2 regions of the Pseudoalteromonas sp. DY56-GL79 genome follow, and region 2 is predicted to be linked to the other one. Evidence: predicted binding sites of a transcription regulator. Region 2 holds the regulator's gene; the other holds the start of a gene.

Region 1 (4,430 bases), on a different contig from region 2:
ATTTTAACAGAAAGCATGGCTAAGCTGGGTGCAAATGCAACCGGTATCGATATGGGGCAAGAGCCGCTTAACGTTGCAAAGCTTCACGCATTAGAGGTCGGCGTTAACGTAGACTATCAAAAAGTGCCAGCGGAAGAATTCGCAGCCATGCACCAAAGTGAATTCGATGTAGTAACTTGCATGGAAATGCTAGAACACGTGCCAGACCCAGAATCCATTATTCGTTCAGTCGCACAGCTAGTTAAGCCTGGTGGTCATGTATTTTTTTCTACCTTAAACAAAACTACAAAAGCATATTTACTGGCTATCGTCGCCGCAGAAAAACTGCTTAAAATGGTTCCTGAAGGCACGCATGAGCATGATAAGTTTATTCGCCCTTCGACCTTAATTGATTGGGCTGAAAAGTACGACCTCAAAGTTAGAGCAGCGACAGGGATTAACTACAACCCTATCGGCAAAACATTTACCTTAACTAAAGACGTTTCAGTTAACTATATTCTACACTTTGAGAAGCTGGCATGATCCAAGCGGTACTATTTGATTTAGACGGCACCTTGCTGGATACCAGTGATGATTTGGGCGCTGCACTAAACCACGTTTTAACTGCTAATAAAATGCCTACTGTCGGCAAACAGGCATATAGCAGTGCGATTTCAAACGGCGTAGCAGCGATGTTGCAGGTAGGATTTGGTGAGTCACTAAAGCACTACGACACTAAGGTTTTACATCAGGGTGTGCTCGACTACTACCTGGAGAATTTATCAGTACATTCCCAATGCTTTGCGCAAATTGGTGAGTTATTAGCGGCACTTCTAGAAAAAGAGATTCAGGTTGGGATCATGACAAACAAGCCTGAGTTTTTAACACTTCCGCTACTAAAACAGATCCCTGAACTTGCAAAGATCGAGACAGTAGTATGCGGAGATACACTGGCGGTGGCCAAACCTCATCCCGAGCCTTTACTGTTAGTGGCGTCAAAATTGGGGGTTTCACCAGAGCAGTGTATTTATGTTGGCGATGCTGAACGAGACATTATTGCTGCAAAATCCGCAAAAATGATTAGTGCCGCAGCAATGTGGGGATTCATTCCATCTGAAGCTGAAGCTAAGTCTTGGTATGCGGATCTCTATCTTACTAACCCATTAGACACGTTATCGCATATTTAGTGTCGATAAAAAAATAAAACACCATATATTGTGTTTTTGCTATAATAGATACGAATTTGTGTAGAAAAAAATCAGTTAGAATTTTTTTTTATTTTTGCTGAAAAGCATCATCTTTTTGTTGATTTTTCTTTGTGGGCAGATAAGTGGAATGTCATAGGTTAGTGGATACTTACATAAATAAATTATCCCAAACTTATCCACAATTCTGCCCGAGTTGTTCTCTTGCAAATTCACGTCAACCCCACTATCTTGTGATCCCTAGCCACTAGGGCACCATATATAGTGGTGGTTTGCTAAACAATTTTATATTCGTGCGATATCTAAAGCGCGTTCCTAAGGAATACAGGCACATAACATGAACCAACAGCTATCTGTATGCAAAAGAAACGGTCGCAAAGAACCGTTAGATCTAGATAAGATCCATCGTGTCATTACATGGGCGGCAGAAGGCCTAGATAACGTCTCAGTTTCTCAGGTTGAATTAAAGTCACACATCCAGTTTTATGACGGTATTCGTACTGGTGATATCCACGAAACGATTATTAAAGCTGCAGCCGATCTGATCTCAAAAGAGTCTCCAGATTATCAGTATCTAGCCGCTCGTTTGGCTATTTTCCACTTGCGTAAGAAAGCCTATGGCTGTTTTGAGCCGCCGCACTTACACGACCACGTGGTAAAGCTGGTTGAAGACAAGCGCTATGATCAGCACCTTCTCACTGACTACACAAAAGCAGAGTTTGATGAGCTAAATAGCTACATCGACCATAGCCGAGATATGAACTTCAGCTATGCAGCCGTTAAGCAGTTGGAAGGTAAGTACCTTGTACAAAACCGCGTAACAGGCGAGATCTATGAAAGTGCGCAGTTCTTATATGTTCTTGTTGCTGCAAGCCTGTTTGCAAACTACCCGAAAGAAACGCGTCTAGATTACATTAAGCGATTCTACGATGCGGTTTCAACATTCAAAATTTCATTACCAACGCCAATTATGGCGGGTGTTCGTACGCCGACACGTCAGTTTAGCTCATGCGTACTGATTGAATGTGCCGATAGCCTAGATTCAATCAACGCAACTTCTTCTGCGATTGTAAAATATGTCAGTCAGCGTGCTGGTATTGGTATCAACGCTGGTCGTATTCGTGCACTAGGTAGCCCAATCAGAAATGGTGAAGCGTACCACACAGGATGTATACCGTTTTATAAGCACTTCCAAACTGCCGTTAAAAGCTGTTCTCAAGGCGGTGTGCGTGGTGGCGCAGCTACCCTATTCTACCCGCTTTGGCATCTTGAAGTTGAAAACCTATTAGTACTAAAAAATAACCGTGGTGTTGAAGAAAACCGCGTGCGTCATTTAGATTATGGCGTGCAGTTCAACAAAACCATGTATAGCCGCCTAATTAAAGACGACTATATCACGCTATTTAGTCCATCAGATGTGCCAGGTCTTTACGACGCATTCTTTGAAGATCAAGATAAATTCGAAGAACTGTATGTTAAGTACGAGCAAGATGAGTCTATTCGTAAGAAACGCATTAAAGCGATTGAATTATTCTCAATGTTTGCACAAGAGCGTGCGAGCACTGGTCGTATTTATCTACAAAACGTTGACCACTGTAATACGCACAGCCCGTTTGACTCTAAGGTTGCACCGATCCGCCAGTCAAATCTATGTCTTGAAATTGCACTACCAACGAAGCCGTTAAGCCATGTAAATGACCCTGAAGGTGAAATTGCACTTTGTACGCTTTCAGCATTTAACTTAGGTGCCATCAAGTCTCTAGATGAGCTAGAAGAGTTAGCAGAGCTGGCGGTTCGCGCACTTGATAACCTATTAGACTATCAAGACTACCCTGTTCCTGCTGCGTACAATGCGACGATGGGACGCCGTACACTGGGTATCGGTGTGATTAACTTTGCTTATTATCTTGCAAAGAACGGTGTTAAGTACTCAGACGGTAGCGCTAACGGCCTAACACACAGAACATTTGAAGCTATTCAATACTATCTGATGAAAGCATCGAATGAACTGGCAAAAGAGCGCGGCGCTTGTCCTAAGTTTAACGAGACGACTTATTCACAAGGTATCATGCCAATAGATACCTATAAGCGTGACCTTGATAAAGTCTGTGAAGAGCCATTACAACTTGACTGGGATGCATTAAGAGCAAGTATCCAAGAACACGGTATGCGTAACTCAACGTTGTCAGCCTTGATGCCATCGGAAACATCATCGCAAATTTCAAATGCGACAAACGGCATTGAACCACCTCGTGGCCATATCAGTGTCAAAGCGAGTAAAGATGGTATCTTGAAGCAAGTTGTACCAGAGTACGACCGCCTCAAAGACAACTATGAGCTACTTTGGGATATTCCATCTAACGATGGTTACCTTGCGCTAGTTGGTATTATGCAGAAGTTCATCGATCAAACTATCTCTGCAAATACCAATTATGATCCAAGTAAGTTTGAAGCGGGTAAAGTTCCTATGAAGCTATTGCTAAAAGACTTACTCACCGCGTACAAACTTGGTGTTAAGACACTTTACTACCATAATACCCGCGACGGTGCTTCGGATGCTCAAGATGAGTTGAAACCAGAAGCAGAAGACGATGGCTGTGAAGGCGGCGCTTGTAAGATATAACTTTTTATGCGGGTGGTCTTCACCCGCTTTTTTAGGTATTGAGTAACACATTTATGGCATATTCTACGTTTAGCAGAAATCATAACGACCAATTAAAAGAACCGATGTTTTTCGGGCAAACTGTTAATGTATCTCGCTACGACCAACAGAAGTTCCCTATTTTCGAGAAGCTAATTGAAAAGCAATTATCGTTTTTCTGGCGTCCAGAAGAAGTAGACGTAAGTAAGGATAGATTGGACTTCCAGGCACTTCCTGAGCACGAAAGACATATCTTTTTGAGCAACCTAAAATATCAAACATTGCTAGACAGTGTGCAAGGTCGCTCTCCAAACGTTGCACTTTTGCCGATCGTCTCCATTCCTGAGCTTGAAACTTGGATCGAAACTTGGGCATTTAGTGAAACGATCCACAGTCGCTCTTACACTCACATTATTCGTAATGTGACGCAAAACCCGGAAGTGATCTTTGACGACATCGTGGGCAATGACAAAATTGTTGAACGTGCGGATGCAGTGACCAAGTATTACGACGAACTGATTGAAAAGGTAAGCCTTTATAATCAGTACGGTGAAGGAAAACATGAAATTAACGGCACAACGGTCGTCATTAATTTGTTTGAGCTG
Region 2 (4,430 bases):
CTTCCGATTTGATCTCGCCCTTAACCATCGCATAGTGAAGTTGATTATCAATGGTGTCTTTGTACGTTACCAGATTAAACTCACCGAACTCAGTAGGCAGTTTACACTCTGCTACTTTTTCGATAGTGGTTTCGTTTAAGTTACGATACTCAATTAAATCAGCGATGGTGCCAATTTTAATATCGTGTTCTTTTGCAAATACTTCTAGTTGGGGGCGACGTGCCATAGTGCCATCTGGATTGAGAATTTCAACAATCACAGATGCAGGTTCCAATCCCGCCAAACGTGCTAAATCACATCCAGCTTCAGTATGACCTGCACGCGTTAAAACGCCGCCTGGTTGCGCCATGATTGGGAAGATATGACCAGGTTGTACAATATCTTCAGGCACTGCACCTTTGGCAACTGCAGCTTGCACTGTACGAGCACGATCTGCCGCTGAAATCCCAGTAGTTACGCCTTTCGCAGCTTCAATAGACAAAGTAAAGTTGGTAGAGAACTGAGCGCCATTGGTTTTCACCATTAGTGGCAAGTTCAGCTGCTCACAGCGCTCCTGTGTCATGGTTAAACAGATTAACCCGCGACCATATGTTGCCATGAAATTAATTGCATCTGGTGTAATGTGCTCTGCTGCAATGATCAGATCACCTTCATTTTCTCGGTCTTCATCATCCATCAAAATAACCATTTTACCGGCTTTAATGTCCGCGATGATTTCCTCAGCACTATTTAAACTCATAGTTTTCCCATTTTTACTTTGTCTATGGCTACTTTATAAAGCCAGCTTTCGCCAATAGACTGGTTGTGAGAGTGGACTCGCTGGCAGCGCTTGGCTCACCCTGAATTAGTCTTTCGAGGTAGCGGGCGATTTGGTCGACCTCTAGGTTTAGTTTTGACCCGACTTGAAAACCTGCAATCGTCGTTTCTTGCGCCGTGTGTGGCACTATGGTCAATTTAAAGCGGTTTTGTTCCACGGCATTGACCGTCAAACTGATACCATCAATGGCAACCGAACCTTTATACGGAATATACTTCATTAGCGATGACGGCGCGGCTAACCAATAGTCAGTCGCTCTGGCATTAGCGATTATCTCAACCACTTCAGCAATACCATCCACATGGCCAGAAACCAAATGACCACCTAGGCGTGAAATCGGCTGCAGTGCCTTTTCAAGATTGACCTTTTGGCCTTGTTGGTACTCGGCAAAACGCGTCAAACTTAAGGTTTCGTTAGAAACATCGGCTTTGAAGCCATCATGAAACTTCTCAGTTACGGTCAGGCAGACCCCGTTAGTGGCAATGCTATCACCCAAGTTTACATCGCTCATATCAAGAGATGTCGTGGTCACACGAACAATTAAATCGCCGCCCTTGAGCTGCAATTGAGTTAATGTTCCTGTTGCTTCGATAATACCTGTAAACATTTTACTTCTCTTTAGTCGCGATAAGTTTGAGATCAGGCCCCACTTGGCAAACGTCGCCAAACACTAACTCTGGTATTTGCGACATGGCACTCAGTGGTGTGGTGTTAAACAGCCCTTTTCCAGCGCCAATTATTTTCGGTGCCAAATAGATGATATATTCATCAATTAGCCCTTGTTCATGCATTACCCCCGCAAGGGTGGCGCCAGCCTCAAGCCAAACATAATTACAGTGCTTTTCAGCCAGCTTGTTGAGCACGGCTTTTAGGTCGAGCTTACCGTTGATTTCAGGCACGACAATTTGCTCTACGAAATGAGGCCATTGCGCTGAATTATCAATAGTACGGCGAAAAATAATCACTGGAGATGCAATTTTAAATAGCGCAAGATCTGGTGTCAGACGATTTTGTGAGTCAATAATCGCACGTATCGGCTGGCGTAGCTCAGGTTGAGGATAATCGGTGTCTTGCAAAAACTCTTCACGAACATTGAGTCTTGCATTGTCTACCATAACCGTATCCGCTCCGGTCAAGACCACGCAGCTTTGCGCACGGTGGCGCTGTACATCTAAGCGCGCTGCCGCTGAGGTGATCCACTTGCTCTGGCCATTGTTTAATGCGGTTTTACCATCAACAGAAGCGGCAAGCTTACAGGTCACGAACGGCAACCCATACTCCATTCGCTTCAAGAAACCAGTATTTAGCGCCCTTGCTTGTGGCTCTAGCAAACCAAAAGCCGTTGCAATTCCCGCGGCCTCTAACATTGCCAATCCGCGCCCTGCAACTTGTGGGTTAGGATCAACCATAGCTGCAACCACTCTGCTGACGCCTGCGTCAATCAGACCTTTAGCACACGGCGGCGTTCTGCCATAGTGACTACATGGCTCAAGCGTTACATAGGCAGTCGCACCAGCGGCTTTAGCTCCAGCTTGCTTAAGCGCATGCACTTCAGCATGGCCTTCACCTGCTTTTAAGTGCGCGCCTTCGCCGACGATTTCACCGTCTTTTACGATCACACAGCCGACGTTTGGATTGGGTGTTGTGGTGTATTTACCGCGCTTTGCAAGCGTGATGGCACGGCTCATGTAATCATGATCTTGCGCTGTGAACTGGCTCAATCCCCCAACCTCGCAATTTCTTCACCAAACTCACGAATATCTTCGAAAGAGCGATATACCGAAGCAAATCGCACATAAGCCACTTTATCGAGCTTTTTGAGGGCTTCCATAATACATTCGCCAATCATGTCGCTTGGTACTTCACGTTCGCCCGTACCACGAATTTGAGATTTAATCTGGTGTACCACTTCTTCTATTTGTTCTGTGCTGACGGGGCGCTTTTCCAGCGCTCGGTGCATGCCATTAAGTAACTTATCTTCATTGAAAGGCTCTCTGGTTCCATCTTGCTTTATTACGCGCGGCATTAAGAGCTCTGCACCTTCAAAAGTGGTAAAGCGTTCGTGGCATAAAATACACTCACGACGGCGACGGACTTGGTGGCCGGAAGCAACCAAACGTGAATCTATCACTTTGGTATCTTTGGCTGTACAGAATGGACAATGCATAGACGCTCTCGTTGACTCAAAAACAAAAAAGGCCGCTTGAATGCGGCCTTAATCATAACAAAAAACTGCTTTTTTGTGAGCGAAATTATGCGTAAACAGGTAATTTAGCGCAAATTGCTTTTACTTTTTCTTTCACTTGTGCCTGTACAGACTCATCATTGATGTTGTCTAGTACGTCACAGATCCAGCCAGCAAGCTCTTTCGACTCAGCCTCTTTAAAGCCACGGCGAGTGATCGCAGGAGAACCGATACGTAGACCAGAAGTAACGAACGGTGAACGAGGGTCGTTTGGTACAGAGTTTTTGTTTACTGTGATATTTGCACGGCCAAGCGCTGCATCCGCATCTTTACCTGTGATGTCTTTATCAATCAGGTCAAGTAGGAATAGGTGGTTTTCAGTTTTGCCAGAAACCACTTTATAACCACGCTCCTGAAGTACCGCAACCATAGCTTGTGCATTTTTAACCACTTGCTCTTGGTATGACTTGAACTCTGGTTGTAGTGCCTCTTTGAACGCAACCGCTTTCGCAGCGATAACGTGACATAGAGGACCACCTTGACCACCAGGGAATACAGCAGAGTTTAGCTTTTTGTAGATTTCTTCATCATCACAAGCAGAGATGATAAGACCACCACGAGGACCCGCTAGCGTTTTGTGCGTTGTTGTTGTTACAACGTGTGCATGAGGCACTGGGCTTGGGTAAATACCAGCGGCAACAAGACCTGCAACGTGCGCCATATCAACAAGTAGGTAAGCGCCTACTTTATCAGCGATTTCGCGGAACTTAGCCCAGTCAACGATACCTGAGTACGCAGAGAAACCACCGATGATCATTTTTGGCTTGTGCTCAAGTGCTAACGCTTCAACTTGCGCGTAATCGATTTCGCCAGTTTCTTCGTTTAGACCGTACTGGATAGCATTGTAAGTTTTACCAGAGAAGTTTACGTGTGAACCGTGCGTTAGGTGACCACCGTGAGCAAGGCTCATACCTAGCACAGTATCATGTGGCTGAAGTAGCGCCTGGAATACCGCCGCGTTTGCTTGTGAGCCAGCGTGAGGCTGAACGTTTGCGTAAGTCGAACCAAATAGCGCATTGGCACGGTCAATCGCGAGTTGCTCAACCACATCAACGTGCTCACAACCACCGTAATAACGCTTACCTGGGTAACCTTCAGCATACTTGTTTGTTAGCTGAGAACCCTGCGCTTCAAGTACTCGTGGGCTACAGTAGTTCTCAGAAGCGATAAGCTCGATGTGCTCTTCTTGACGTGAAGTTTCTGCTTCAATCGCTGCAAATAGTTCTGGGTCAAAATCTGCAATATTCATGTTACGTTCTAACATGGTTTCTCCTAGGTAAACGTAAGGGTATTTTTAAAGACAATCTAGCATCACAAGATAACCAGTTTGCCTATGAAATCAGCATGGGCATATTTAAGCAGGGATTG

Evidence for each region. Region 2 encodes NrdR, which represses ribonucleotide reductase genes. Its sites were predicted from a motif close to AAACACNANATNTNGTGTTT; they were not measured.
Region 1: nrdA (class 1a ribonucleoside-diphosphate reductase subunit alpha) is a predicted target of NrdR. The motif match lies at 1,435-1,454, and genes of this name have one in related genera.

The regions. Positions count from the first base shown of each region.
Region 1 covers NZ_JANHZS010000005.1:73,692-78,121, forward strand. The annotation lists gene ubiG (bifunctional 2-polyprenyl-6-hydroxyphenol methylase/3-demethylubiquinol 3-O-methyltransferase UbiG) at 1-522, shown strand, start outside; gene NO992_RS04980 (HAD family hydrolase) at 519-1,166, shown strand; gene nrdA (class 1a ribonucleoside-diphosphate reductase subunit alpha) at 1,522-3,807, shown strand; gene nrdB (class Ia ribonucleoside-diphosphate reductase subunit beta) at 3,861-4,430, shown strand, end outside.
Region 2 covers NZ_JANHZS010000003.1:17,901-22,330, forward strand. The annotation lists gene ribBA (bifunctional 3,4-dihydroxy-2-butanone-4-phosphate synthase/GTP cyclohydrolase II) at 1-739, opposite strand, end outside; gene NO992_RS02630 (riboflavin synthase) at 768-1,424, opposite strand; gene ribD (bifunctional diaminohydroxyphosphoribosylaminopyrimidine deaminase/5-amino-6-(5-phosphoribosylamino)uracil reductase RibD) at 1,426-2,538, opposite strand; gene nrdR (transcriptional regulator NrdR) at 2,535-2,984, opposite strand; gene glyA (serine hydroxymethyltransferase) at 3,070-4,326, opposite strand.